Regions from separate parts of the Variovorax sp. PBL-H6 genome, predicted to be linked through region 1. Evidence: predicted binding sites of a transcription regulator. Region 1 holds the regulator's gene; the other holds the start of a gene.
The links. Region 1 encodes NrdR, which represses ribonucleotide reductase genes. Its sites were predicted from a motif close to CACNANATNTNGTG; they were not measured.
Positions count from the first base shown of each region.

Region 1 (15,102 bases):
GCAGGACGTGCTGGCGGGCAGCGTCACACAGGACGCGGGCTACAACGTGGTGATCCACGAATTCGCCCACAAGATCGACATGAAAAGTGGCGAGGCCGACGGCTGCCCGCCACTGCCAGCCGGCTTCGCGGGCACGTCCACCGCGCGAGACGCGCGACTCGCCTGGTTTGCGGTGCTCCGACCGGCCTACGAAGACTTCCGCGAGAGAACCATCGTTGCCGAACGCTTCGGCGGCCAGGCGCCATGGCTCGACGACTACGGCGCCACGTCGCCGGGCGAATTCTTTGCCGTGGCCTGCGAGGCGTATTTCGTGAACCGCGCAAAGCTGGCGTCCGAATTCGCCGGCTTGGTCGCGCTGCTCGACGAGTTCTTCAGGCGTCCGCGCTCGGCGGCCTAGGCACCAGGCGCGGACCCCTCTCGTTTACCTGCGCAGCAGCGCCTTGAGCGCGTTCTGCAGGCGGCGCGCCGAGGCCGCGTCGTGCGCGGCAGCGAGGACTGTCCCGGCATCCTGGCCCCAGGTCTGCGCCGGCGCGGGGTCGCCGCGCCGCGTCAGCAGCTTCAACTGCAGGGCGCGACGCGCCTCGAGCTGTTCGGCCGGCGTCGGCACTTCGGCCGCCATCTCCAGCCGCAGCAGAGCCTCGGCCACGGCATCAGGCTTGGCCAAAGGATCGGAAGCCAGGGCTTGCGACCACTGCCCGCGCACTGCAGGCGTCACCACACGGCCGAGTTCCTGCACGCTGGGCAGCTTCGACGCATCGCGCTGCTCCCACGCGCCCAGCACCTGGGTCAGCGCCTCACCGTGGGCCTGGGCGGCAAGCTTGCGCAAGGCTTGATCGGCGCGCTCGAGCGCGTCGCGCTGAGCGCGGAAGGCTGCATCGCCGAGCCGGGGGCCGCGCTCCTCGCGCGGCGGGCGGTCGCCGAAGCGGCCGGCGCCCGGGCCGCGCTCGCCCGGCCGCGGAGGCCGCTCGTTGGCGCGGCCGGGTGGACCGCTACGGCCGTCGCGGCGATCGCCTCCGAAGCGGCCGTTGCCACGCCCCGCCGGCAGGGCTTCGGCCTTCCTGTTGCCAGGTCGGTCGTCGCCTCGGACCGCGATCACGGGCTTGGGTGCTGGCTTGGGCGGCGCAACGGGTGTCGGTGCGGCGTCGTCTGTCTCGGCCTTGCCGGCGTCGGCGCGGGCCGACGAATCGGCACCGTCGGCCGGCGCCACCAGATCGGGCGTCGGCGCTGCGGCTTCGTCGGCGGCGGAGGGAGGCGAAGCGTCGGCATCGGCCGACGCGGGCGCCTGTTGGGCGCTTTCGCCGAACTCGGCCGCGGCCTGGCCCGGCGCCACCACTTCGGTCGCGCCGACGGAAGGGCCATCCGTGGCAGCGGGCTTGCCGGCGACCGGCGGTTTGGCTGCAGGCGGAGCCTCGCCACGCAAAGCGGCTTCGAGTTGGGCCACCGCAGCACGGATCTTCTGGGCGTCCCCCGTGGCGTTCGCGGCCTCCAATGCCTTGGAGGCGTCGAACACATGGCGGTCGTGCTCGCTCATCGCGGCCGCTGACTTCTCACGCTCGGCCGTCTTGCGGTTGAAGGCCTCGTCGATCGGCGAACGGAAGGCATCCCAGAGCTTCTGTTCCTGCCGGCGGTCCAGCGGCACGGTCTGTGCCTCGGCCTGCCAGCGTTGCTGCAGGGCCTTGACGGCATCGATGCGCAGCATTGGCGCAGCGCCGAGTTCGGCGGCCTCGGCGATCATGGCCTGCCGACGCTCGATGCTGGCCTTCTGTGCAGCCTCGAAAGGCGCTCGCGCGGCGCCGAATGCGGCGGTCCACTGGGGCTGGAGCTCGGCGAACATCTTTTCGCCCACGTGACCCGCGTCACGCCAGCGATCGGCGAACTGGTGCAGCGCCCGGTTGTAGGTCTTGAGGTCGGTGTCGCCGGCCTGGGCCTCAGCCCACGCTTTCACCTCCTCGATCAGCGCCAGGCGCTGGGCACGGTGCTCGGCCGCATCGGCGCGCACTTTCTCGAGCCAGGCCTCGACGACCTTGTGGGCTTCGTTGCACGCTTCGTCGAAGCGCTTCCACAGCGCATGGTTGGGCACACCGCCCTGGTCGGCTTGCTTCCATTGCTCGCGCAAGCTGCGCAGCGTCTCCTGCATCTTGCGGCCCCCCAGGGCCTGACCCTCAGGGCGTTTGAGCAGGGCCTCGGCCTTGGCTACGAGCTCCTCGCGCACCTTGTCGGCGCTCCAGCGCTGCCAACCTTCAAGCTCGCCGGCGGCCACCAGCGCCGCATGCACGCGAGCCTCGAGGGCTGCGTCGACCATCCTGCCGTGCTCCTTGAGCACCGCGCGCAGCGCTGCAGCGGCGCCAGCACTGGCCTTGCCATGACCTTCAGCGGTTTCCTGCTCGAGCTTGGCCAGCGCGGCCTCCACAGCCGCCTGGGCTGCGGCGCGCTTCTCGGGATCGACCTTCGGCACCGGCGGCTTTTGCGGGGCGGACTGCACCTCGGGCGCACCGCCGCGCGCGACGCGCAGCTCGTCGGCCCACACCGGTACCGGCGGCAGGGGCGCTGCCGCGTCCTCCGCGGCGGCGACGGTCTGCGCGAGCGCCTGGTGGAACGCATCCGACACCACCAGCAGCTGCGCCTTGGACGATTCCAGCTGTGGCGCGAACTTGGCGTCCAGGCTGTTCCAATTGGGATCGGCCGCGATCTCGTCGGCCTGCTGCTGCCAATGCGCCACGTCGGCGCGCAGGGATTCTTCGGCAGCCTGGGCGTCGCGCCAGCCCTTGGTCGACAGCACCTCGAAGCGCTGTGCCAGCAGCACGGCCGCTTCGCGGTGCACCTGGGCACGGTGCTGCAGATCCTCGATTCCCTTCACGCGCTCGGCGAGGCGGGCCTTGAAGCTGGCCAGCGGCTCGCGCGACAAGGGCGCACCGGCCTTGGCGGCATCGCGCTGCCAGGCGAGCGCGTCGGCGATGTTGAGCTTGGGCTGGGCCAGCAGCGCTTCTGCCTTCTGGGCCCATTCGGCGGCAATGGCTTCCTGGCCGCGAGCCCGCTTGAGCTCGTCGAGCTTCTCGCGCAGGAGGCGCGCGGCGCCCTTGTCCCGGCCGCTCAGTTCCTTGAACACCTCCTGCATCTGCTCGGGCGCCGGATTGCCCGCCAGCCAGTCGCGGATGCGCTGCGCACGCTCCCCCGAAGTCGGTGCGGTGAAGGCACCGCCCGTCATCGTGTCGAGGGACTGGAGGTCGTGGGGCTTGGTCGATGTTGAAGTCACTGCGCGAATAAAACCTGATCTGTAGAGGAAAAGCGAAGGCGCCGGCATTTGCCGGCGTATCCGGCTATTTTCGCCGACTTGCGGCGCATCGGGTCAGCGGATGGCCAGATTCAGCTCTGCCCCGGGTTTCCAGTTGGCATCGCCGGCCTGCGTGCGCACCGCTCCGAGGAACAGCCGCTCACTGGGCACCTTCTGGGCCAACAGGTAGTCGCGTACCGCGGCGCCGCGCTCGACGGCGAGCTGGCGTATGGCCTCGTCGTCGACCGGAATACTGGCCATCAGCAGATCTTCCATCTCCCTGCTCGGGACGTTTTTGGCCAAGCCGATCATGTTGCGGGGCTTGGTCTTGAGGTCGGCCCGGTTGTACACCGCGGCCAGCAGTTCCGGGTACTCCGCGTCGGTGACCGGTGCCACATCGGCCGCATTCTGGCTGCCACGCACTGCCGCGCGGCGCTTCTCGGCCTGGGCGAGCTGGCGCAAACGCTGGCGCTGATAGGCCTCGCGCTCCTGCTCGAGGCTGGCGGTGCCCACCACCGTCATGCGCAGCGCAGGCCGGTCGGTCAGCGCCTTGGCGACCTTGTCCAGGCTTTGCTTCGCCTCCGCGGACAACGCCGCGCTGCCGGGTGCGAAGGTGATGGTGCTCGAATCCCCGCTGCCGCCGCCGAGGCCGCCCGTCAGCAGCGCGAAGGGGGCGGTCGCGGCCTTGACGATCAGGTTGACTACTGCCTTCAGGATGAGGGGACCAAGACTGAACTGCGGATCGTTGAGCGACCCGCTGATCGGGAAGTCGATGTCGATGACGCCGTTGCGGTCGGCCAGCAGGGCGACGGCGAGCCGCACCGGCAGGCTGTTGGGGGCACCCTGCACTTCGTCGCCGAACTGCAGCTGGTTCAGTACCAGCTTGTTGGTAGCGGTAAGTTGACCATCCGGCGCGATCTTGTAGTTCACGTCCATGCTGAGCTTGCCGCGCTCGATGCCATGCCCGGCGTAGCGCACCGAATAAGGCGACAGCGGCGGCAGATCGAGCTCGCGCATCTTCGCCGTGATGTCGAGCTCCAGCGGCTTGGCCAGCGGGTTGAGCTTGCCGGTGATTTCCAGCGAAGCCGTCTGCTGGGCTTTGCCGCGCAGCTCGAGGTCTGCCAATGCCGGCCTGTCGCCCTGGGGCTTGGACGAGAAGGCGCTGAGCTTGCCGGTCAGCTCGCTGAGATCGGCCGAGTAATTGGGCTTGACGAACAGGTCGCTGAAATCGATTCGCCCGTTGACCAGGTTCATGGAGCCGAAGTTGATGACTGGCGCGGGCCCGCTGCCTTCGGACTCCGGGGCCTTCAGGGTCGACGCGGGAGCCGGGACGACGGGCGAGGTCGTACCACCGCCGACCATCGCCTCCGCAGACACGGGGGGCCCTGCGGAAGGCGTCGCTGGTTTCCTGGCGATGGTGGTCGTTGCGGTGCCTCCGAGGCTGCGCCGCGTGCTGGCCTCGCCGCCCGGCTCCGGCGTCTGTGCCGGTTGCCCGGGCTTCCTGGTCAGATCCTGCAAGTTGAGACGGCCGTTCGGGTCGATGATCACGCGCGCGAAGAAGTCGGTCAGCGTGGTTTCGCGCACGTCCACGGCAAGCGGCGCCTTGGGTACCAGGTTGACCTGCAGTCCGCGCAGGTTGAGGGTTTTCCAGCTCAGCAATTGATTGCTGCGATTGGCGAGGCCGGGAGATTGCGTCAGCGTCGCACTGTTGGCGCGGAAGTCGTCGAGCGTCGTGTCGCCGGCCAGCTTGACGCTCATTCCGCCGGGTGCCGTGGCGTACTTGACCGTGCCGCGATAGCTGGCAAAGGCGCGGCGGATGTCGATATTGAGCGCGTCCGCGTAGTAGGCCTTGAAGGCATGCGCCGGGACAGCGGCCACTTCCAACCGGCCCTCGGCCGCCACTGGCTTCAGGACCACCGTTCCCTTGTATTCGAAGCGTCCGGGTTCGGCGCGGCCAGCGGCGATGCGCCCGGACAGCTGCAGCGGCGAGGCGGTGGCGGTGTTGGGCACGATCTTCTGAGCGTTGACCTTCAGGGCGCTGATCTCGAAGGTGACGGGGGTCGCGCCGGCCTTGTCCGAATAGGACAGCGCGCCGTTGTCGACCGCCACGGCGCCGATGGCCAGCTCCCAGGGCTTGGCGTCGCCGCTGGCGGCCTTCGGGTCCTTGGGCGCGGCAACAATGGCGTCCGTGCCGGCGGCCTGGCTGCCGTTCGATGGTGCCTTGAGCCAGCGCTCGAACATCCAGCGCTTCTCTTTGTCGCGCTCGACCAGGACCTTGGGGCTGCTGGCGCTGAACGAGGCGATGTTGAGCGTGTGCTTCGTCATGTCGACTTCGGCATCGACCAGTTCGAACCGTCCAACGCTGGCCAGCGCGGTCTTGGCCTGCGTCAATGCGAGCCCGTCGAGGGCGACTCGGCCTGCCTTGAACTTGAGCTCAGGCTGGTTCCAGGCCACATCGATCTTGCCGCTGAGTTTGCCGTCGAGCGTCGGTTCCAGGCTCTGTGCCAGGTACGGCGCAGCCAGCGACAGCGGCAGTGCCTCGACCTCGGCCTGCACATTGGCGACCTTGTCGGTCGCCTCGCCGCCGAACTTGAGGGCGGCATCACCGATGGCGGTGGAACCGTTGAAGATGGCCGGCTTCTCCATTGGCCAGACGATGGCGCTGGCGTCGACGTGAAGCTGCTTCATGTCGATCGCTGCGGCCGGCTGAATGCTCTGATCCCGCCATCCTATTTCGCCGCCGGACAACGCCAGCTTGTCGACCTGCACGCGCCAGCCGGGCGCCGCAGCTGCGGGCTTGGCGCCGGCCTCTCCGTCCGGCGGAGCGCCAGTCGTCGGCGCCTTCTCGGCCGCTCCCGCGGTCTGACCGGCAGGCAGCAGGTTGAGCCGCCCGGCCGCATCGCGCGCCACCACCAACCGCGGCGCAGCTACCGCCACTTCGCTCAGGTGCACCACCCGCTCCAGCGGCCGCACATCCGCCAGCGCCAGCTGGAGCGAATCGAAACGAAGCAGATCGCGCGCCTTCGAGTCCGCCAGCTGGATGCCATGCGCCGCCACGGTCCCGGTGATCCTCAGGCCGGTCGTGGTCGTCTGCGCGAAATCGATCTTCAGGTCCGCGTCCAGCTTGCCTGCCTGCAGGGCAACCGGCAGGCCACCGGGGATGTAGCCCAGGTAAGGCGCCAGGTCGAGGTCCTTGAAATTGATCTGCGCATCGGTTTTGCGGTCGTCCGCGAAGGGCGTGGTCAAGGCGGCCGAATCGAAAGCGCTGCCGTTGAGCACGAAGGCCAGCTTGGGCTCGGTCTTGATCTCGCGCTGCGAAGGCAGGTTGCTCAGGAACGGCACCTTGAGCACGAAGTCGCGGAGTTCATGCTTGCGCTTGACCGCCTGATCGTCAAAGTCGACCGACCCATTGGTAATGGCGATGTTGTAGACCGCGAAACGCGGCGGCTCGCTCTTAGGCGCCTCCGGGGCGCTGGCGAGCTTCGTGACGATGTCGTCGATGTCGTACTTGCCATCGGCCCGGTGCGTCAGCAGGACCGCTGGCGAGTCAATGGTCAAGGCGTCGATCACCGGCGCGAGTCGCAGGATGGACTGCAGCTCGGCGTCGGCATAGATGCGACCCACCGCGAGTTGCGGCCGGCTGCCGTCGGCCGTCGCGATGCGCAGGTCGTCGATCGCGAGCTCGAGGGTCCAGGGCTTGAAGTCGATCTTGCCGACAGTCACCTGACGCCCAAGCTTTTCACTGGCGATTTTCTGGATCTGGCTCTTGGCGATCGGCGGCACGGCCAGCCAGGCGACGGCCCAAAATACGAGCAGGACCAGCAAGGCCAGTACCGCTCGCCTCACCCACTTGTTTTGTTTCAGCGAAGCAGCATTCATCGGACGGCGAGTGTGCCCCAAACCGCTGAAGCTTCCCAGAAACAAGAAAGCCCGGACGCCGGACATGACGTCTGGCCTCCGGGCTCGATGGCGGGCGCCACGCCCATGCCATCTTTTCGCTCGACCGGAAGTTGGATTGTTCCGGTCATGCTGGCGGCAAGAGATTGCCGCCGTTTGGGCCTCGGCCACTGAACCGTTCGAGGCTTGCTCTCCTGGTCACCGGACCTCGGTTTAACGCCTGAGGATTCAGGCCGACACAGCGTAATCCCACTCTGAGGAGAATGCAAATAGAAGCTTTTCAATGGTCAGATCTATTCAATTTCGATCACCCGCCTAAGCTATCGATAGCATAAAGCGGAGCCTCCTTATTCTTGACCGGGTATTAAGCGCCTCCTAGAATTCGCGCTATCCGAGCCGCCCACCTGCTGGCCGGTTTTGTCCTACACCCGCTGCCGAATACTTTCGGCTTAATCAGGAAGTCGCGATCCAACCCTCTCGCGCGGCACCTGACTCGTACCAATCCACAAGCGCTGCCGCCTTCGACCATTGCCATTCAGGCTGTGCGACTTGGGCGCCGCACAAAGGAGGAAGAGCGATGAAACAGGCGTTTGATGCCACAGCCCGTGGGCTGCGGACTTTCATGTCCGACGTGGCCGAAGGCTTATTCGAAGTGACCCACAACGGCTTTGCCCTGCTTGGGTTGGCCATCGTGTTCGGCGTTCTCGCGCTGGCCGCGCGTCCGGATCTGCGCCAGTCGGGCGAAGAGCAACTGATGGGCTGGCTCCAATCGCGCAAGCCGCCACCCGAGGTCTCCGACCTGGAACCCACGGCCATCGATCGCACGACGGCGGCCAGCCCCCTCGAGCTGCCGAAACCACAGGCTGCGGTTGCCTACTGGCTAAGCAAGAAGTACCGCGTGGCCGTCGAGCCATTGAGCGTGCTGGTGTCAGAGGCTTTCGAGATCGGCAAGCGCACCAAGCTCGATCCCACGTTGATCCTGGCGATCATGGCCGTCGAGTCCAGCTTCAATCCCTTCGCCCAAAGCCATGTCGGTGCCCAGGGCCTGATGCAGGTAATGACCCAGGTGCATGGCGAGAAGTACGAAAGCGCCGGCGGCACCCTGACCGCCTTCGACCCAGTCACCAATATGCGCGTCGGCGTCAAGGTTCTGCAGGAATGCATAGCACGGGCGGGTTCGCTCGAAGGCGGCCTCAAGTACTACGTCGGTGCAGCCAACCTGCCGGACGACGGCGGATATGCGGGCAAGGTGATGGCTGAGCACGCACGGCTGCAGCTAGTGATCACAGGCCGTGCACCCTCCACCGCGCCCACGCCGCCCGGCATGCGCGCGCAGCCCATGCCGGTGGTGGCGCCGGCCAAGCCGGAGGGCACCAGCCCGCAGAAGGTGGCGCTGGCATCGGACCTTTAGGCTTTTCGCGGCGGGGCCCGAAGCCGTCGGCTACACTCGCACGGCACGCGACTGGCGATAGGCGCAGCACCTCTTCAGGTGCCATGCGCTGACGTGGATGACCACTGGGAAGCGTGCCGCCTGCAGCGCACGGCAGGCGTTCCGCCGTTCGCCTGGGCAGCCCTTGTTTGGTTGAAGAACAAGGACCATCCGTCTTAAAGGACTGCCATGTACAACCGCCAGACCCTGGTCGAACAGACCGATCCCGAAATCTGGGCCGCCATCCAGGCCGAGCACACTCGCCAGGAACAGCATATCGAGCTGATTGCGAGCGAGAACTACGCATCACCGGCCGTCATGGCCGCGCAAGGCTCGCAGCTCACCAACAAATACGCCGAGGGCTATCCCGGCAAGCGCTACTACGGCGGCTGCGAGCATGTCGATGTAGCCGAACAGCTGGCCATAGATCGAGTCAAGCAGCTCTTCGGTGCCGATGCTGCCAACGTGCAGGCCCATTGCGGCGCCTCGGCGAACGAGGCCGTGATGCTGGCCTTCCTCAAGCCCGGCGACACCATCATGGGCATGAGCCTGGCCGAAGGCGGCCACCTGACCCATGGCATGCCGCTCAACATGAGCGGCAAATGGTTCAACGTCGTGAGCTACGGGCTCAACGACAAGGAAGAAATCGACTACGACGCGATGGAACGCAAGGCGCACGATGCCATGCCCAAGCTGATCATCGCGGGCGCCTCGGCCTATTCGCTGCGCATCGACTTCGAGCGCTTCGCCAAGGTCGCCAAGGATGTCGGCGCCATCTTCATGGTCGACATCGCCCACTACGCAGGCCTGGTCGCGGCCGGCGTGTACCCCAATCCCGTCCCCCATGCCGACGTGGTGACCTCCACCACCCACAAGAGCCTTCGCGGCCCGCGTGGCGGCATCATCCTGATGAAATCGCAGCACGAGAAGGCGATCAACAGCGCTATCTTTCCGGGCCTGCAAGGCGGTCCGCTGATGCACGTGATCGCGGCCAAGGCGGTGGCCTTCAAGGAGGCGCTGTCGCCGGAGTTCAAGACCTACCAGCAGCAGGTCGTGAAGAATGCGCAGATCGTGGCCGAGACGCTGAGCGCACGCGGGTTGCGCATCGTCAGCGGTCGCACGGAAAGCCACGTGATGCTCGTCGATCTGCGTGCCAAGGGCATCACAGGCAAAGAGGCCGAGAGCGTGCTGGGCAGTGCTCACATGACGATCAACAAGAACGCCATTCCCAACGACCCCGAGAAGCCAATGGTGACAAGCGGCGTGCGCATCGGCACGCCGGCCATGACCACGCGCGGCTTCAAGGACGAAGAGGCGCGTGCCACCGCCAACCTGATCGCCGACGTGCTGGACGACCCGCGCGATGGCGCCACGATCGAGGCGGTCCGCGCCAAGGTGCACGCGCTGACCAGCCGCTTCCCGGTCTACCGCTGATCCTGCACATGGCGTCCGCATGAAGTGCCCTTTTTGCGGTCATCTGGAAACGCAGGTCGTCGAGACCCGCGTGTCGGAGGATGCTGACTTCGTGCGGCGCCGCCGTCAGTGCGGCACCTGCGAAAAGCGCTTCACCACCTATGAGCGGCCAGACGTCAACTTCCCGGTGGTGGTCAAGAAGGACGGCAGCCGCGCCGACTTCGACGCGAAAAAAGTCCGCGCCTCGATGATGCTGGCGCTGCGCAAACGCCCGGTAAGCATCGAGCAGATCGACCATGCGCTGTTGCGTATCGAGCAGAAGCTGTTGTCGAGCGGATTGCGCGAAATCGAATCGACCAAGGTCGGCGAGCTCGTGATGCGCGAGCTCAAGCGCATGGACAAAGTGGCTTACGTGCGCTTTGCCTCCGTCTATCGCAGCTTCGAGGACGTGGACGAGTTCAGGCAGTTGCTGCGCGATATCTGACTTTCTGACAAAAGCTCGTCGCCATCGTCAGATGGCGCCAGAGTCCCGGGCTCGGCGGCTCGACAAAGCCGCTCGGCGGCTCCCTCTATCTACTTCCCCCCTTCCAGAATCGCCGGCTGAGTCGCCACCTCGGCGACAGATCTTCTGGAGGTGATCGTGCGATCGAGCATTCAAGGGCGCAGCCGGACGACGGGCTTTTCGTTGATCGAAGTGCTTGTCGCGCTTGTCGTCCTCTCATTCGGGTTGCTTGGCATGGTCGGTATGCAGGCAATGGCCTTGCAGAACAACCGCGAAGCACGCCTGCAGTCCGTTGCCGTCGACTTGGCGCGCGAACTCGCCGAAATGATGCGAGGCAACAAGGATGTCTCAATGTTGGCGACTGCCAACCCTTATGTGGGCAACTTCTCCGGCACGGCCCTGGCGCCTGCGACCAAGTCTTCCTGCCTTTCGGTCGGCTCCAATTGCAGCGACACGACTGAGGTGGCCCGTGCCGAAATTACTGAATGGCTCGCTCGTGTCGAAACGAATCTTCCAGGCGCGCGCGTGACGATCTGCCCGGATTCGGCACCCTACAACCCCGCAGGACTGCCGCAATGGGCCTGCACATCGAACGCGGCCACCGACGTCATGGTCGTCAAGATCGGATGGAGTCGCATGTCGACGAATGCGAGTGCCGCCACGCAGGACCGAGTCATCCGAGCCAACGACGATAGTCAACCGGGCGTCATCCTGACCGTGACGGCGGGTAGCACGACGTGAAGAGATCGCCGACCCTACCCCGCCGTCGCCAGGAGCGCCGCCGCCTGGCCGGCATGACGCTTGTCGAGTTGCTCGTCGCAATGGCGCTCGGCTTGCTCGTCACCCTCGCGGCCACTGCCGCTCTGGTTGTCGCACGCCGCGGCTTCACGACCGTTGACGCGGCGTCGCAATTACGCGACAACGCGCGCTTTGCTACCGACGCCATTCAGCGTCTAGCAGTTCAAGCGGGTTACAGGGACCTCTCCTACGCTGCCAGTCGACGCGGTAATGCCATCGGCATCAGCGCCGATCCCGTGCCGAACATATCCGGTTTCGACAATGGCATAGCGAATAGGACTTCCGCGGACACGGTCACCGCACGCACCGCCAGCGACGGCTATGGCGATGTGCTGATCCTGCGTCATCAGGCCAGCGAGACCTTCCCGGGCTCAGGCGAGATCGACGCGTCCATGATCGATTGCGCCGGCTATACCGCCGATGCGCTGGCGGCAAACCGAGACGATATGCGCACGAGCATTTTCTTCGTGGCCTCGTCCAATGACGGCGAGCCGACGCTCATGTGCTACCGATCGAAAAACGGTTCTCCGCCTTTCGCAGGGTCCGTACCGCTCGTGCGAGGGGTGGAAAACTTCCAGGTGCTGTATGGCGTGGATGGCGTAATCGCCAAAACTGCCATCGATCCCACCAACATCAGCATGAAGGCCGACACCGTACCGGAGAAGTACCTGCGTGCCGAGCAGCTCACAGTGGCGGGAAACGATGTGGCGACGCGCGCCAATTGGCGGCGCGTGCGCAGCCTGCGGATTGGACTGGTCCTGCGAAGCGAGGTCGGGGCGACACAGGAACTGAAGACCCAGACGCTGTATCCCCTCGGTGGGCCCGCCTTCGGCTCGAGCGACGACGTGGGAACGATCTTCACGGCCCCAGCCGACGGCAGGGTACGGCAGGTCGTGAGCTTCACCGTTCATTTGCGGAACGACCAAGGGTTGTAAAGATGCGTTGTTCCTCACTTTCCCTTCCCGGTGCGTCCCTTTGCCCCGCGCGCCGGCAAGGCGGTGCCTCGTTGATCGTGGTACTGCTCATCCTGATCGTCGTGTCGATCCTTGGTGTCGGCGGCGCGCAGATCGCCTTGCAGGCCGAGCACGGCGCTCGCAACGACCGCGACATGCAAATTGCCTGGCAAGCAGCCGAAGCCGCCCTGCAGGACGCGGAGTTCGATATCCACGGTCCCGGAGTCACCAGTCGCAGTGCCATGCTGGGCTCGATGCCGAACCCTCTGGATTTCGTCCAGGACTGCGGCAAGGCCAGCGACGGAGTCAAAAGGGTGGGGCTTTGCGCACTTGTCCAAACCGGAAAGCCTGCCTGGCAGACCGTGAACTTCACCGCCACCGATGCCTCTGCACGCACGGTCAAGTTCGGCACCTTTACCGCGAGAGACTTTGCCTCCGGCGGTGGAACGCTTACTGGCGTCCAGCCCTTCCAGGCGCCGCGTTACGTGATCGAGCCCATCCCGGATCCGGACAACCGCAATCTCTCTTTGTCCAACGCCTACATCTACCGAATCACCGCGATGGGGTTCGGCCCGCGCCAGGACATCCAGGCCGTCACTCAAATCATTTACAGAAACTAGTGCGAGGCGCTGATGCTTATGCTTGATCTTCTCCGCAACCCCGTGGGCCGGTCTGGCCGCCGGCTACGCCCGGGTCTGCAGCGCCTGCTCGTAGGGCTCGTCATACCGGCCGTCGCCATCGTCTTATCGATCGCCGTGCGTAGCCAGACTGCCGCGCCCTCAATCCCGCCGGTGTCGCTTTCGAGCGACCCACTCTTTTCGACAACGTCGGGCGACAAGCCCGCGCTGGCTCTGGCGCTTTCGGTCGAATTCCCTACTGCTGGCGCGCAGTATCTAAAGGGACCCAACGACGCCACCGACGACAGCTACAGCAACACCAACGAATACCTCGGCTACTACGATGCCGAGTCTTGCTATGCGTACAACGACAAGCCCACTGAAACACCTCGGGCCGGTGAGAGCCTCTCGGACTACAAGCGCTTCGACCGCACAGGCGCAGCGACTCAACGCATGTGCGAGGACGCATTCAGTGGCAACTTTCTGAATTGGGCCAGCAGTTCGGCAGTCGACATGTTGCGCCTCGCCTTGTCAGGAGGCGACCGCTCCATCGACCGTGAAGATCTGACCATTCTGCAACGGGCGTACATCAGCAATGGCGACCCGTTCTGCGCCTGGAACACAAGCACGTTCCCGGCCAAGCAGTTGCTGCGCAACGGCGGCAATGCAGGCGCGTACTGGGGTGCGGTGCCGATCGCGATGCGCACAGCAGCGGGCTCCAACGACATCTGGATTGCCAGCGCGCTGAACCAGATCTATTTTGGGACGGCGAGAAGCGGTGCTTGCGGGAGCACCGACACTCTCGCATACACGCTCGGGGCGCCGGCAAATCTATATCTACCAGCGCTGGGGCCGGTGCAGATCCGTAGCCAGGCCCTGCCCAGCGACGCGTCGGTCTGCGCGGGGGAAGGCGATATCTGCTTGGTTGCGGGTATCAGGGAGGTCTGGTACGGCGCCGACACGCGCTGGGCGGTAGCCCCAGCGACGGGCACGATCGGGTGCGGCGGCATAGGCGGCGATCCCGCTCCCGGCGTCTACAAGCACTGTTACACGCGCAGCTATTCCGGTACATGGTCGCCGCCTGCTTCGCCACCGACAACCGGGCCACCGGCGCTCAACACCGACGGTTTCTTCTACTCTCGCGTCAAGGTTTGCGATCAAGACAGCGACGGAGCGTTAGTCGACGAGCGCGGCTATCCCTTCTGTACTCGCTATCCGAACGGCAAGTACAAGCCCACCGGCACCATACAGAAGTACAGCGATTCCCTGCGCCTGGCCGCGTTTGGCTACGCATTGGACCAGACCCCGACCTGCTGCAACGGACGCTATGGCGGCGTGCTGCGCGCTCCGATGAAATATGTCGGCAGCAAGACCTTCGATGAGTATGGCCAGGAAAACACGCCTGCAGGCGGAAATCCGGCGTCCGAGTGGGATATGACCACGGGCATCTTCAAACCGAATCCCGACGGCGACACATCGCAGACTCCGGCCATCAGTGGCGTTGTCAACTACCTTAACAAGTTCGGCCGCACGGGCAAACCGGGGCGCTACAAGATCTACGACCCGATCAGCGAGCTCCACTACGAAGCGCTGCGGTACCTGCAGGGCTTGCCGCCCAGCCCCGATGCCATCAGCAATCTCACGCCGCAGATGTACGACGGCTTTCCAATCTACACCGACTGGTCCGCGCACGATCCCTATGCCAATCGGCCAGCCAACGGCAACTATGCGTGCCTGAAGAGCAATATTGTGATGCTCGGAGATATCAACAGCAACGACTCCTACCGCTATTCGCGATTCCCCGCGTTCAACGCTGCCGGAAATGTCCCGAATTTCACGGCATGGTTCAACACCGTTGCCGCCTTTGAGAACGGTACCGCACTCTCATACATCGATGGCCAGGGCCAGCCACGTACGACCAGCAATCCCAACGCGCCCAACCCAACCGCTCTCGACCGCAATAAGTTCGCCCTCGTGGGCCCAGCATATTGGGCCAACACCCATGACATACGGGGCACTGGCTGGACAGAGGCCCCCAACAAGCAACGCCCAGGATTGCGCGTGAAAACCTTCGCCTTCGACGTCAATCAATACGGCACGGGAAACGACGCCGCCAATCGCCGCAATCGGAACCAGCTATTCACGGCTGCAAAGTATGGGGGCTTCGAGTCGAACTTCTCCTCGAAAGCCGTCGACAAGCCGTACAACAACTGGGGAAACCC
Region 1 is NZ_LR594659.1:3,302,164-3,317,265, forward strand. Features, by position in the region: gene G3W89_RS15495 (zinc-dependent peptidase) at 1-397, shown strand, start outside; gene G3W89_RS15500 (DUF349 domain-containing protein) at 422-3,253, opposite strand; gene G3W89_RS15505 (DUF748 domain-containing protein) at 3,347-7,150, opposite strand; gene G3W89_RS15510 (lytic transglycosylase domain-containing protein) at 7,746-8,579, shown strand; ZMP/ZTP riboswitch at 8,617-8,744, shown strand; gene glyA (serine hydroxymethyltransferase) at 8,787-10,031, shown strand; gene nrdR (transcriptional regulator NrdR) at 10,051-10,494, shown strand; gene pilV (type IV pilus modification protein PilV) at 10,651-11,253, shown strand; gene G3W89_RS15530 (PilW family protein) at 11,250-12,245, shown strand; gene G3W89_RS15535 (pilus assembly PilX family protein) at 12,317-12,883, shown strand; gene G3W89_RS15540 (pilus assembly protein) at 12,902-15,102, shown strand, end outside.

Region 2 (15,102 bases), 2.3 Mb from region 1:
GCGTCGAGCAGAGCGGCTTCCAGTTCATCGGCCCGACGCCGGAGTCGATCCGCATCATGGGCGACAAGGTGTCGGCCAAGCAGACGATGATCAAGGCCGGCGTGCCCTGCGTTCCCGGCTCGGAGGGCGAGTTGTCCGATGACGCCGCCATCAACAAGCGCATAGCGCGCGCCATCGGCTACCCCGTCATCATCAAGGCCTCGGGCGGCGGGGGCGGGCGCGGCATGCGCGTGGTGCATACCGAGGCGGCGCTGGTCAACGCGATCCAGATGACCAAGGCCGAGGCCGCTGCGGCCTTCAACAATCCCTCGGTCTACATGGAGAAGTTCCTCCAGAACCCGCGCCACATCGAGATCCAGGTGCTGGCCGACAAGCACAAGAACGCCGTCTATCTAGGCGAGCGCGACTGCTCGATGCAGCGGCGCCACCAGAAGGTCATCGAAGAATCGCCGGCGCCGGGCATTCCGCGCAAGCTGCTCGAGAAGATCGGCGAGCGGTGCGCCCTGGCCTGCAAGAAGATCGGCTATCGCGGCGCCGGTACCTTCGAGTTCCTCTACGAGAACGGCGAGTTCTACTTCATCGAGATGAACACGCGCGTGCAGGTCGAGCATCCGGTCACCGAGTTCACCACCGGCATCGATATCGTGAAGACACAGATCATGGTCGCTGCCGGCGAGCGGCTGCCCTTCACGCAGCGGCAGATCGAGATGCGGGGCCATGCCATCGAGTGCCGCATCAACGCCGAGGACCCGTACAAGTTCACGCCTTCGCCGGGTCGCATCACCATGTGGCATCCGCCGGGCGGCCCGGGGGTGCGGGTGGATTCCCACGTCTACACGAACTACTTCGTGCCCCCGAACTATGACTCGATGATCGGCAAGATCATCGTGCACGGCGACACCCGCGAACAGGCGCTGGCGCGCATGCGCACGGCGCTGAACGAGACGGTGGTGGAGGGCATCCAGACCAACATCCCGCTGCACCGGGAGCTGATGGTCGACGCCAAGTTCATGAGCGGCGGCACCAACATCCACTACCTCGAAGAATGGCTCGCGGCCCACAAGCGTTGAGCAGCGCCACCCCATGTTCGAACTTCGCCTGCTCGTCCCGGAAGACCATGTCGAGACGCTGAGCGAAGCGCTCGAGGCGTTGGACGCGCTGAGCGTCTCGGTCGAAGACGCGGATGCCCAGACCGATGCCGAGCAGGCGCTCTTCGGCGAGCCGGGCATGCCGCCGCCGAAGGAGGGCTGGCTGCGCTCACGCGTGATCGCTCTCTTTGCCGATGAAGCGCAGGCGCGCGAGGCGGCCAAGGTGCTGGCGGCGCAGGACTTCTTCGACGGCTGCCAACTGCTGGGCCTGGTCGACGTGCCCGAACAGGACTGGGTGCGGCTCACGCAATCGCAGTTCACGCCGGTCGAGATCACGCCTGAGTTCTGGATCGTGCCCACCTGGCACGATCCGCCGGCGGGAGCGCGGCAGGTGATCCGGCTGGACCCGGGGCTGGCCTTCGGCACCGGCACGCACCCGACCACGCGCATGTGCCTGCGCTGGATTGCGTCACGAGCCGAGGTGGACGGCAAGCGCGTGCTGGACTACGGCTGCGGCTCCGGCATCCTCGCGATCGGCGCGGCCAAGTTCGGCGCTGCCGAGATCGACGCCGTGGACATCGACGAGGCCGCGGTCGACGCGACTCGCCTCAATGCCGAGGCCAACGGCGTGCAGCTGAAGGCCGGCCTGAGCGAGCTCGCGCGGGGTCGTTACGACATCGTGCTCGCGAACATCCTCGCCACCCCGCTCAAGGTACTGGCGCCGCTCCTGTGCGATCACGTGGCGTGCGGCGGCGCCCTGGTGCTCGCCGGCATTCTCGAGCGCCAGGCCGATGAGCTGAAGCTGGCCTATGCGCCCTATGCCGCGCTCGAAGTGAGCGACGCCGAAGATGGCTGGATACTGATGACCGCCAGCCTCTGAGTTCGCCGGCGTTGGGGCGCGCCCCAATACAATCGGCGCCTCATGAGCCTGGTCACCCGCTGCCCTGCCTGCGGCACCACCTTCAAGGTGGTGAGGGATCAGCTTCGCATTTCCGAGGGCTGGGTGCGCTGCGGTCGCTGCAGTGAAGTCTTCGATGCAACGCTCGAGCTGCACGAGACACCCGACGCGGCCGTTGCGTCGAAGATGCCACCGGCGCTCGACGACACAGCGGAAAGCGCGCCGCCTCCAGCACCGGCACCTGCACCTGCACCTGCACCTGCACTTGCAGCGGCGTCGGCCATGCCTGCTCGAGAGGAGGAGGCACCACTGCAGAAATCCGATTCTCAGTACTTCACAGGCGTCGTGGCCGACGAACCTTGGCCCGAGACACCAGCGCCCACGGTCGAAGCAAGCTCGCATGTGGTGCCGCCGTACCCTTCCTTTCCGCCCTTCCCGAATATCGACCTGAACCTGCCCGAGCCGCCCATCGGCCGCGAGGCGCGTTCGGCAACGCCGGAGCCGCTCGAGGCGAAGGCCGTGCCTGCAAGCACCGCCGAGGAGGACGCGGCGAGTGTGCAACTGCAGAAAGCCTTGCGCCGCGCGCGCGCCAAATCCGCCAAGATCGCACGCGCGAAGGCACGGGGCGAAGAGCGCGCTGCGCGCGAGTCGGCGCCCGTGGTGCTGGCGGCCAGCGAGCCCGAGCCCCTGCTCGACCATCCGCGGCGCCTGCCCTACTTTGCTGCGGCCGCCGCCGGGGGCGCGGCATTTTGGCAGCGCACGAGTGTGCGTCGCGCCTTGGTGGGTGTGGCCGTTTTCGCGGCAATCCTCCTGGTCCTGCAGGTGCTGCATCAAGAGCGCGACCTGCTCGCGGCGCGGCAGCCTTCGCTGCGACCTGCGCTCGCGGCCTTGTGTGGGCTGACGGGCTGCGAACTCTCGGCGCCGAAGCAGATCGCCGACATCACGATCGATGGTGCCTCCTTCGCGCGCGAGAAGAGCGGCGACGCCTTTCGGCTGAACTTCACCTTGCGCAACGGCGCGCCACTGCCGCTCGCGATGCCGGCCATCGAGCTGTCCCTGCTCGACACCCAGGAGCGGGCGGTGGTGCGGCGCGTGCTCATGCCCGCGGAGTTCGGTGCGCCGTCCGTGCTGCCGGGGCGCGCCGAGCGCGCAGCCTCGCTGCCGCTCGCGCTCACAGGACCCGAGGCGGCGGCGCTGCCGCCGGTCGCAGGCTTTCACCTGCTGGCCTTCTATCCCTGAAGATGGTCTCTCTTCTTCTCTTGTCTTTCAATCAACCAGTGGTCCATCCATGGCAGCAGTGATTTGCGGTTCTCTCGCGTTCGACACGATCATGACTTTCGAGGGACGGTTCGCCGATCAGATCCTTCCTGATCAACTGCACATCCTCAACGTGTCCTTCCTGGTTCCTGGCCTGCGGCGCGATTTCGGAGGCTGCGCCGGCAACATCGCTTACAGCCTCAACGCGCTGGGCGGAAGGGCGTTGCCGATGGCAACGGTTGGCAGCGATGGCGGCGACTATGTGGAGCGGCTGCGTTCGCTCGGCATCAGCACGGAGTTCGTGCGGCAGGTGGAGCACAGCTTCACCGCGCAGGCGATGATCATGAATGACCGTGACAACAACCAGATCACGGCCTTTCATCCGGGGGCCATGCAGCAGGCCCACATCACCAAGGTGACGGGGCGGGACGATATTCGGCTGGGCATCGTGGCGCCCGACGGACGCGAGGCCATGCTGCAGCATGCAGAACAGTTCAAGGCTGCCAACATCCCCTTCGTCTTCGACCCGGGGCAGGGCCTGCCGATGTTCGACGGTGAGGCGCTGCGGCATTTTGTGGAGTTGGCGAGTTGGGTGGTCGTCAACGATTACGAAGGGAAAATGCTCTCGCAGCGTACGGGCTGGAGTTTCGCTGAGATCTCCGAACGGGTGAAGGGCCTGGTTGTCACCCTCGCCGCGGAGGGCTGCGAGGTGTGGACCCGGGGCGAGCGCGAGCATGTGCCGGCCGTCAAGCCCACCGCCGTGATCGAGCCCACGGGTTGCGGTGACGCCTGGCGCGGCGCGCTGCTGTATGGCCTGGAGCAGGGCTGGCCGCTCTCGCGCTGCGCGGCACTGGGCAATCGCCTCGGCGCACTCAAGATCGCACAGCGCGGCCCGCAGAACTACCAGGTGGATCGCCAGGCGCTGGGCCTCTGAGCCCCACGCTGAAACAAAAAAAGCCCGGCACCGAAGTGCCGGGCTTTCGCCTTCGAGGCTGCTGAGCGACTCAGGGCTTGCTGGCCGTCGGGAACGGCCAGGCTGCCTGGGGGTTCAGCGTCGTTTGCGCTGCAGGCGCAGGCGCAGCAGCAGCGGCGGGCGCTTTCGCGGCCTTCTTGGCAGCAGGCTTCTTCGCTGCTTTCTTGGCGGCAGGCTTCTTGGCCGCTGCCTTCTTCGCCGGCGCCTTTTTCGCGGGAGCCTTCTTCGCTGCTGCCTTCTTGGCCGGCGCCTTCTTGGCTGCTGCCTTCTTGGCGGGAGCCTTCTTCGCTGCTGCCTTCTTGGCCGGCGCCTTCTTCGCCGCTACCTTCTTGGCGGGAGCCTTCTTCGCTGCGACCTTCTTGGCCGGCGCCTTCTTGGCCGCTACCTTCTTGGCAGGAGCCTTCTTCGCTGCGACCTTCTTGGCCGGTGCCTTCTTTGCAGCAGCGACCTTCTTGGCCGGAGCCTTCTTTGCAGCGGCTTTCTTAGCCGGCGCTTTCTTTGCAGTTGCCATTTCTCTTTTCTCCTTGATCAAGTTGAAAAAATCAACCTTTGAAGCACTCCACGCATGTTGGTCAACGTGAAGCGATTCATGGCGTTGGATCGAGCTCCAGCGCAATGAACACCTGCGCCTTCACCGCCGCTGCACTCTCCGGTGCATGTCGGCGGTGATGGCTATTCTTGATGCATTTTTGTTGTCGGAACAATTCAATCCCAGGAAAGCGCACCACCCGACTGATACTCGATCACCCGGGTCTCGAAGAAATTGCGCTCCTTCTTCAGGTCAATCATCTCGCTCATCCACGGGAAGGGGTTTTCCTCGTTCGGGAAGAGCGTTTCGAGGCCGATCTGCTGTGCGCGCCGGTTGGCGATGTAGCGCAGGTAGCCCTTGAACATGGAGGCATTCATGCCGAGCACGCCGCGAGGCATGGTGTCTTCGGCGTAGCGGTACTCGAGCTCCACGGCCTTCAGGAAGAGGGCCTTGATTTCCGCCTTGAACTCTGCGGTCCAGAGGTTGGGGTTCTCGAGCTTCAGCTGGTTGATCAGGTCGATGCCGAAATTGCAGTGCATCGACTCGTCGCGCAGGATGTACTGGTACTGCTCGGCAGCACCGGTCATCTTGTTCTGGCGGCCCAGCGCGAGGATCTGCGTGAAGCCGACATAGAAGAACAGGCCTTCCATCAGGCAGGCGAAGACGATCAGCGACTTGAGCAGCGTCTGGTCGTTCTCGTGCGTGCCGGTGTGGAAGTTCGGATCGCTGATGGCGTCGATGAACGGGATCAGGAACTGGTCCTTCTCGCGGATCGACGGCACCTCGTTGTAGGCGTTGAAGATCTCGCTCTCGTCCAGGCCCAGCGACTCGACGATGTACTGGTAGGCGTGCGTGTGGATCGCCTCCTCGAAGGCTTGGCGCAGCAGGAACTGGCGGCATTCGGGCGCCGTGATGTGGCGGTAGGTGCCCAACACGATGTTGTTGGCGGCCAGCGAGTCGGCTGTCACGAAGAAGCCGAGGTTGCGTTTGACGATGCGGCGCTCGTCCTCGCTCAAGCCGTTCGGGTCTTTCCAGAGCGCGATGTCGCGCGTCATGTTCACTTCCTGCGGCATCCAGTGGTTGGCGCAGGTGGCGAGGTACTTCTCCCACGCCCACTTGTACTTGAACGGCACCAGCTGGTTCACGTCCGTCTGGCCGTTGATGATGCGCTTGTCCGCCGCCTTGACGCGGCGTGCGGCCGGCATCGCGGGCGCGGTCTGCTGCGGTGCGCGCGTGACGGCGCCGTCATCAAGCGTGCGCGCGATGGGAGCGAGTGAGGGCGCTGTTTGCGAAGTCGGATGCTCCAGCGAGCGGCTGGCTTGCGCGTCGCTGCTCGATGGTTGCCGCATGCCTTGTTGCAGATCCTTTGGCAAGGAGGGCTTGACTTCTTCGTCCCAGGTCAACATAGAAAAATCCAATGCTCAAATTATGTGAGCAACGATGTGAGTTGCAAAGTGCTCTTCACATCGCGCTCTGTTTATGTTGCCGTTATGTTGTTCGCATGCATCGTCATTTGTCGGGCGATGCCGCGAATCGATGCGCCTTCACGCCGACATCACTGGCATGCTTCGCACGTCGGATCGTCAACGCCGCAGAAGGCGATGTCGGTCGCGGGCATTGCGCTGAGCTGCGCTTGCGCAGCCGCCGCGGCTGCTTCGAGCGCGCTCATGCCCGATGAAGGCGCATCCATCGAGCCCGAGGACACCGCATTGAGGCGACCTGATTGCACCGTCGACTTCTCGGCGTGCGTGGCGCTCTGCGTGCGCAGGTAATAGGTGGTCTTCAAGCCGCGCAGCCACGCGAGCTTGTAGGTATCGTCGAGCTTCTTGCCCGAGGCGCCGGCCATGTAGATGTTCAGCGATTGCGCCTGGTCAATCCACTTCTGACGGCGCGCGGCGGCCTCGACCAGCCAGGTGGTCTCGACCTCGAAAGCGGTCGCGTAGAGCGACTTCACGTCCTGCGGCACGCGATCGATCGGGCGCAGTGAGCCGTCGAAGTGCTTGAGGTCCATCACCATCACGTCGTCCCAAAGGCCCAGGCGCTTGAGATCGCGCACGAGGTAGTGGTTGATCACGGTGAACTCGCCGGAGAGGTTGGACTTGACCGAGAGATTGCCGAAGCAGGGCTCGATCGAGGCGTCCACGCCGATGATGTTGGAGATGGTGGCGGTCGGCGCGATGGCGACGCAGTTGGAATTGCGCATGCCGTCGGCCTTGATCTTCTGGCGCAGCGCGTCCCAGTCCAGCGTGGACGAGCGGTCGACCTCGACGTAGCCGCCGCGCGCCTTCTCGAGCAGGTCCAGCGTGTCGGGCGGCAGCACGCCCTTGTCCCACAGCGATCCCTTGTAGCTGGAATAACGGCCGCGCTCGCGCGCCAGCTCCGTCGAAGCCCAGTAGGCGTGGTAGCAGATCGCTTCCATCGATTCGTCGGCGAACTGCACTGCCTCCTGCGAGGCGTAGGGGATGCGCAGCTCGTACAGGGCGTCCTGGAAGCCCATCAGGCCCAGGCCGACCGGGCGGTGGCGCAGGTTGGAGTCGCGCGCCTTCTTGACCGCGTAGTAGTTGATGTCGATCACGTTGTCGAGCATGCGCATCGCGGTCGCGACCGTGCGTTGCAGCTTTTCCTGGTCGACCTTGCCGTCCTTCAGGTGCTGCAGCAGGTTCACCGAGCCCAGGTTGCAGACGGCCGTTTCGGTGTCGCTGGTGTTGAGCGTGATCTCGGTGCAGAGATTGGACGAGTGGACCACGCCCGCATGCTGCTGGGGCGAGCGCACGTTGCAGGCGTCCTTGAAGGTGATCCAGGGATGGCCGGTTTCGAACAGCATCGTGAGCATCTTGCGCCAGAGATCCGTGGCCTGGACCGTGCGACTGGGCTTGATCTCGCCGCGAGCGGCCTTCTCTTCATAGGCCACGTAGGCAGCCTCGAAGTCGGCGCCGAACTTGTCGTGCAGGTCGGGCACGTTGGAGGGCGAGAACAGCGTCCAGCTGCCCTTTTCCATCACGCGGCGCATGAACAGGTCAGGAATCCAGTTCGCCGTGTTCATGTCGTGCGTGCGGCGGCGGTCGTCGCCCGTGTTCTTGCGCAGCTCCAGGAACTCCTCGATGTCGAGGTGCCATGTTTCCAGGTAGGTGCAGACCGCGCCCTTGCGCTTGCCGCCCTGGTTGACCGCGACGGCGGTATCGTTCACGACCTTGAGGAAGGGAACCACGCCTTGCGATTCGCCGTTGGTGCCCTTGATGTGGCTGCCCAGCGCGCGCACGCGGGTCCAGTCGTTGCCCAGGCCGCCTGCGAACTTGGAGAGCAGGGCGTTTTCCTTGATGGACTCGTAGATGCCGTCCAGGTCGTCGGGCACCGTGGTCAGGTAGCAGCTCGAGAGCTGCGAGCGCAGCGTGCCGCTGTTGAACAGCGTGGGCGTGCTGGACATGAAGTCGAAGGAGGACAGCACTTCGTAGAACTCGATCGCGCGCGCCTCGCGGTCGATCTCGTTCAGCGCGAGGCCCATCGCCACGCGCATGAAGAAAGCCTGCGGCAGCTCGATGCGGGTCTTGCGCACGTGCAGGAAGTAGCGGTCGTAGAGGGTTTGCAGGCCGAGGTAGTCGAACTGCAGATCGCGCTGGGGCTTGAGCGCGGCGCCCAGGCGGGCCAGGTCGTACTGCTGCAGCCGTTCGTCGAGCAGCTCGTTGTCGACGCCTTTCTTGATGAACTGCGGGAAGTAGTCGGCGTAGGCCTGAGCGCGCTCGGCTGCCGGCACTTCGCGGCCGATCACTTCCTTGAAGATCGTGTGCAGCAGCAGGCGCGCGGTCGCAAAGGTGTAGTCAGGGTCTTTCTCGATCAGGGTGCGGGCGGCGAGGATGGAAGCCTTGTAGACCTCGTCGAGCGGCACGCCGTCGTAGAGGTTGCGCATGGTCTCGGCCACGATCGGCCCGTCGGTGATGCTCTCGCCCAGGCCGGCACAGGCGGACGCGATCAGTCCCTTGAGCTCGTTGAGGTCGAGCGCAACCCGCTCCCCGCGGTCGAGCACATGCAGCGTGGAGACGGCGATAGGGGCCTCCTGCTCGCCCTGCTTCGAGCGCTCCTGCGCGCGACGCTCGCGGTACAGCACATAGGCGCGGGCGATCTCGTGGTGGCCGCCGCGCATCAGGCCCAGCTCGACCTGGTCTTGCACATCCTCGATGTGGAAGGTGCCGCCGCCGGGGCGCGAGCGAAGCATGGCACGCACCACGCCCTGGGTCAGGGTATCGACTGTCTCGCGCACGCTGGCGGATGCGGCGCCCTGCGTGCCGTGCACGGCGAGGAAGGCCTTCATCATCGCGATGGCGATCTTGTTGGGCTCGAAGGGAACGACCGCGCCGTTGCGGCGGATGATCTGATAGTTGGCGAGCGCATTCCCGGCGGGCGAGCCGGCCTTGTCACGGGCTTGTTGCGGCGTCGAGGAAACGGCGCGGGGCGTGGCGGGATGGTTCTGGGCAGTTTGCATTCGGTCCTCTGTTGGGCAATTCTTGTTGGGGCGGCCGTGCCGCGTGTGGCCGGTGGCTTGGATGAAGGCACGGGGCAGGGCACACTATATCTGGGGTCTCAGAGGGCTACAACCCACTAGATGTAGTGTTTTCCTTGTAGTTCAATGGCATGCATTCACCCGAAAACGGGCTGGATGGGGAGTTATCCCGCATCGTTACTGAACGACCTTAGCGCGTGCCACTCCCCATGCGCCCTGCGCACGCATTTGGGCCTGGAAGGCGCATGGTTGCTGAGCAGCTGCGATCGAAGGCGCAGATCGCGTCACGTGGCGCCGGCGCATCAGGGCCGAGGTGAAGATTGAAAAAATTCAGCGCGCCATGACCGTGTCGGGGAACATCGCGCGTTGCCAGCCCAGCTGCTGTTGCAGAAGCAGCCAGTCGAAGCCACCGCCCGGGTCCGCCTTGCGGTTTGGCGCAATGTGTTCATGGCCCGCGACGAAGGCGATGGCGTAGCGCTGCGCGATGGCGGGACAAAGACTGGCAAGCGTTTCGTATTGCGCGAGCTCGAAGCGCTCGCCCTCCTGGCCCTCGAGCTCGATGCCGATCGAATCGTCGTTGCAGTTGGCGCGGCCGCGCCAGAACGAGGGTCCGGCATGCCAGGCGCGCTCGTCGCAGCTCACGAACTGCCAGAGCTCGCCGTTGCGGCGCACGTAGAAATGGGCCGAGACCTCGAGGCCGCGGATGCTGTCGAAATAGGGATGCGCATTCCAGTCCAGCTGGTTCGTGAAGAGCCGCTGCACCTCGTCGCCGCCATAGCGCCCGGGCGGGAGGCTGATGGAGTGCAGCACGATCAGGTCGATCTGCGCGCCTGGTGGGCGCGGGCCGAAGTTGGGCGAGCGCAACGATCGGGCGAATCGGTACCAGCCGTCCTGCCAGAGCTCGTTGCCGGGCGCGTCAGTCGTCGGTGCCGCTGCCATTGTTGTCGTCGCCACCGGGCGTCGCAATGCCGAGGCGCGCAATGCGATAGCGGATCTGCCGCAGGCTGAGGCCCAGTCGCGCCGCGGCTGCGGTGCGGTTGAACCCGCTGTCCTGCAGCGCGCGCACGAGGATCTCGCGTTCCTGCTGATCCAGATAGCTTTGCAGGTCGCTCGGGACCGAGGCGGGCTTCGACGCAAGCGGCGCGGCCGGCGATTGTTCGGCCGGTGCCTGCACCACAGTCGCGGGCGGCGTGCTCGCCGGCTCCAACAGCGCAGCGCCGCTGGAGACATCGATGTGCAGCACATCGCCGTCGCTCAGGGCGACGGCCCGGTGCAGCAAGTTTTCGAGCTCGCGCACATTGCCGTTGAGCGGGTGCTGCGACAGCCGGTGCAGCACGTCGGGCGACAGTGCCGGGATCGGCATGCCGGCGTCGCGCGCTATCCGGGCCAGCAGCGCCTCGCAGAGCGCCGGCAGGTCCTCGCGGCGCTCGCGCAGCGCCGGCACCGCGATCTCGATCACGTTGAGACGATAGAAAAGGTCCTGGCGGAAGCGGCCGGCCTGCACCTCGGCCTGCAGGTCCTTGTGCGTGGCGCTCACGATGCGCACGTCGACGGCGTCTTCCTGCGTCGAGCCGATCGGCCGCACGCTGCGTTCCTGGATCGCGCGCAGCAGCTTGGACTGCATCGCAAGCGGCAGGTCGCCGATCTCGTCGAGGAAGAGCGTGCCGCCGCGGGCGGCCTGGAAATAGCCGTCGCGGTCCTGCGAGGAACCGGTATAGGAGCCTTTTCTGGCGCCGAAGAATTCGGCCTCGAGCAGGTTCTCGGGAATGGCACCGCAGTTGACCGCGACGAAGGGGCCATCGCTGCGCTGGCTGCACGCATGCACCGCCCGCGCCGCCAACTCCTTGCCGGTGCCGGACTCGCCGCGTACGAGCACCGGGGCCATGCCGCGCGCGACCTTGGCAATGCGGGACTTGACCTGACGCATCGGCTCGGAGTTGCCGACCAGCCTTTCGAGCGCCGCCGTGCCGACGTTGCCGATGGTCGCTGCCAGCTTGGTGCCGTTGCCCTCTGCCTGGCGCACTGGCCGCGCGGGCGCGCCCCGCGCCTGTACCGCCGAAGCCACGACGGTACGGAACTGCTTCAGGTCCACCGGCTTGGTCAGGTAGTCGAAGGCGCCCGCCTTCAGGGCCTCGACCGCGTTCTCTGCCGAGCCGTAGGCGGTCATCACCACGCAGCGCTCGCTGCGCTGCTCCTGCTGGATGCGCTGCAGGATCTCCATGCCCAGCCCGTCGGGCAGGCGCATGTCGGTGATCACGGCATCGAAGCGGCCCGCGTCCAGGTGTTCGCGTGCTTCCGACACGCTGCCTGCCGCCTCGACGCGGTAGCCCTCGCGCAGCAGCGTGAGCTCGTAGAGCGTGCGCAGGTCGGGCTCGTCGTCGACGACCAGGATCTGGGCGGGGCGCGGCGCGGGCGGATTGGGGCTGCTCACGGCGCTATTGTGTCAGCCCGACTTCGCCTGGCATGAAGACGACGGCGAATTCATTTCCCTCCGGCCCGCCTGCAGGCAGGGCGCGGCGCTCGTAGCCGATGGTGGCGCCATGGCGCTCGCACAGCTCGCGGCACAGATAGAGGCCGAGGCCGCTGGAGCGGCTCTCGGACGAAAAGAAGGGCTCGAACAGATGGCGCTGCACCGCGGGCTCGAGCGGCGCACCATCGCTCCACACCTGAAGGCTGGCGCGACCGGCAGCGTTCAGCCGCGTCGCCACCTGGATCGAGCCGTCGCGCGCGCCGGCGTAGCGCGCCGCGTTGTCGAGCAGGTTCACCAGGATGCGCCGCAAGTGCTCGATGTCGAAGCGCACCACGCTGCCGGGCGCCTCGAGGACCAGCAACACGCCCTGGCGCTGCGTTTGCCGCACCCACTCCTCGGCCAGCGTGCGCACTGTCGGATCGAGCACCAGCTGCTCCCCCAGCGGCAGCACGCGCTGTTGACGAGCCCGCGCGACGTCGAGCACGTCGTCGACGATGCGCGACAGGCGCTGTGCGTTCTGCTGGACCATGGTCGTCAGCCGCCGATGACCCGGATCGACCAGGTCCTCGCCCAGCAGCGCGCTGGCCTGGGTGATGGCGGCAAGTGGGTTGCGGATCTCGTGCGCGACCGCGGCCGACATGCGCCCCATGGCCGCGAGCTTTTCGGTGCGAATGCGTGCCTCGAGCTCGCGCAGATCCTGCAGGAACATCACGCACAGGCTCTCGATACCGCGATCGGCCGCGCGCGTGAGCCGGGTGCGCACCCGCACCTCGCGCGGCGCGCCTTGGGCCTGCGCGATCGGGATCTCGCGCGACTGCGGTGAGCGCCGCGCGAAGGTATTGCGCGCAATCGCGGCCAGTGGCATCCAGGCCGGCTGCGTGCCCAGCGTGAAGGGCAGCTCGAGTTGGGCCAGTCCCTGCCCGAGGATCGCGTCGGCCGCGGGGTTGGCTGCGTGCACCTGGCCCTTGGCGTCGATCACGAGCACGCCTTCGCTGAGCGTTTCGATCACGAGGTCGTTCACCAGGGCATGCATCTGCGCCGTGCCCCGGTTGCGATGCGCCAATGCCTCCTCGCGCATCAGGCGCCGCGCCAGCTCGTGCGCCAGCAGCGCCACCACGAACAGGCCGGTGCCGGTCAGCGCGGCCTGCACGAAGCGCGCCGAAGGTTCTGCCTGCTGCTGCAGCCAGTACCAGCCGGCATGCGCCAGCAGCAGCAGGGTGACGATGGCCGTGGTGCCCAGGCCGACGGCTCCGCTGCCCAACACGGCGCCCATCAGCACCGGCAGGGCGAACAGCGGCGTGTAGTTGATGCTGCCCACCTGCAGCAGCTGCAGTGCGCTGAAGACCACCAGGTCGACGCCGATCGTCGACAGCCAGGCCGTGCCGAAGCGCCGCACCGGCGGCTGGAAGTGCGCATAGCGCGCGACCAGCAGAGTGGCGACCACATAGCCGCCCGTCAGCGCAACGACGATCGGCTGCACGGCCTGTCCTAGCGCCAGCACGAGGGCCTGGAGTAGCAGCAGCACGACGGCGACGCAGCTGCGCGCGGTCACGAAGCCGCGCCACAAGCGCAGCAGGGCCGAGCTTTCGCGGCCGGGCGCCTGGTCGAGCGGCGTCCAGTCGGTCCTGGTCTCTGCGCGCGACCAGAGGAAAGTGCTCATCGGGCAACTTCCGTCTTGCGGGCTGCGCTGCCGGTGGCCTTCGGAGCGGCCCGGCAGCTCACTGCACCTTCGCCTTGGGCTGCGGTGCTATTCGCCTTCGGAGCGGCCGTGCGGCTCATGGATGGAGCCCCGATCAGTGCGTTGCCGCCCTGCGATGCGCCGCGCTGCAGTACGCCGTGCCATCGGCACCGCGCAGCGCGTCGCTGGCCGGCAGGTGCAGCCCGCAATGCGCGCAGCGCAGCATGGCTTGCGGAGGCCCGATGCTGTCCGGTGGAGGCGCAGGAGGGCGCGGCGGCGTGCGCGACTGCAGCTCTTCGCGCCGCCCCTTGCGCCAGAGCCATACCGCCACCAGGATGATCGCGAGGACCAGCAGGTATTTCATGTCGCTGCGCGCCCCAGTACCACCTCGAGCACGAAGCGCGACCCCACATAGGCCAGCAGCAGCAGGGCGGCGCCGGCATAGAGCACGCGTCGCGCGGTGCGGCCACGCCAGCCGAAGCGTGCCCGCCCGATCAGCAGCACCGCGAAGCTGATCCAGGCAAGCACCGAGAACACGGTCTTGTGGTCCCATTTCCAGCCTCGCGCATTGGCGCCGTATAGCTGCTCGCTGAACAGCAGCCCGGCGAGCAGGGTGGCCGACAGCAGCACGAAGCCGGCGGTCACGAAGCGAAAGGTCAGCCGCTCCATGGTGAGCAGGGGCACGCCCGCCTGCGGTTCGGTGGCCAGCCGGATCTGCTTCTCGGCGCGCGTCATGAGCCAGGCGTGGATGACCGCCGCGCCGAACAGTCCGTACGAGGCGATGCCCAGCGCCAGGTGCAAGGGCAGCCAGGGCGAGGCCGAGACGTGCAGTGGCGTACCCGGAAAGATCATCGCGAGCAGCACGGCCGCCGCGCCCAGCACCGCGAGCACGCGCCGAACCTTGAGTTGCGGATAGAGGCGGCTTTCGATCGCGTAGACGGTCATCACCAGCCACCCGGTCACCGACAGCGCCGGTGCGAAGCCGAAGCGCGGGTCGCCGCCGACCAGCGACCAGGCGAGCACGCAGGCGTGCAGCACCCAGGCCAGGCCGAGCATCCATTGCGTGGAAGGCCGCCCGAGCAAGGAAGAGGCTGCGGCAGTGGCGCCGTAGGCGGCGGCGGTGGCGATGCCCAGCGCCACGCCGAGTGGAGAGGGGATCGCTAAAATCATCGGTCGGAGTTTAGCGTCTCGCCTTTGCGTGGTCCTTCGCGAGGACGCCCCCGCTCCCCACCTACCGATCCCGCCCGCGGGAAACACCATGGCCAGCGCCCTCACCGAAAAATTCTCACGCCTCGTCAAGCAGGTCAGCGGACAGGCCCGCATCACCGAAGCCAATGTGCAGGACATGCTGCGCGAGGTGCGCATGGCCCTGCTGGAGGCCGACGTCGCACTCCCAGTGGTGCGCGACTTCGTGGCCCGCGTCAAGGACAAGGCGATGGGCCAGGAGGTGCTGGGCTCGCTCAAGCCCGGCCAGGCGCTCGTGGGCATCGTCAACCGCGAGCTCGCCGCGACCATGGGCGAAGGCGTGGCAGACATCAACCTGGTGGCGCAACCGCCCGCCGTGATCCTGATGGCCGGCCTGCAGGGCGCCGGCAAGACCACCACCACGGCCAAGCTGGCCAAGCACCTGATCGAGAAGCGCAAGAAGAAAGTGCTCACCGTCTCGGGCGACGTGTATCGGCCGGCGGCCATCGAGCAGCTCAAGACCGTCACG
Region 2 is NZ_LR594659.1:998,622-1,013,723, forward strand. Features, by position in the region: gene accC (acetyl-CoA carboxylase biotin carboxylase subunit) at 1-1,070, shown strand, start outside; gene prmA (50S ribosomal protein L11 methyltransferase) at 1,084-1,968, shown strand; gene G3W89_RS04865 (DUF3426 domain-containing protein) at 2,011-3,225, shown strand; gene G3W89_RS04870 (carbohydrate kinase family protein) at 3,275-4,177, shown strand; gene G3W89_RS04875 (histone H1-like DNA-binding protein) at 4,248-4,727, opposite strand; gene G3W89_RS04880 (ribonucleotide-diphosphate reductase subunit beta) at 4,922-6,151, opposite strand; gene G3W89_RS04885 (ribonucleoside-diphosphate reductase subunit alpha) at 6,301-9,222, opposite strand; gene ampD (1,6-anhydro-N-acetylmuramyl-L-alanine amidase AmpD) at 9,571-10,179, opposite strand; gene G3W89_RS04895 (sigma-54-dependent transcriptional regulator) at 10,157-11,671, opposite strand; gene G3W89_RS04900 (two-component system sensor histidine kinase NtrB) at 11,676-13,370, opposite strand; gene G3W89_RS04905 (PP0621 family protein) at 13,504-13,752, opposite strand; gene G3W89_RS04910 (cytochrome C assembly family protein) at 13,749-14,558, opposite strand; gene ffh (signal recognition particle protein) at 14,647-15,102, shown strand, end outside.
Region 2: the regulator NrdR is predicted to act here: its motif matches at 9,337-9,350, upstream of G3W89_RS04885 (ribonucleoside-diphosphate reductase subunit alpha).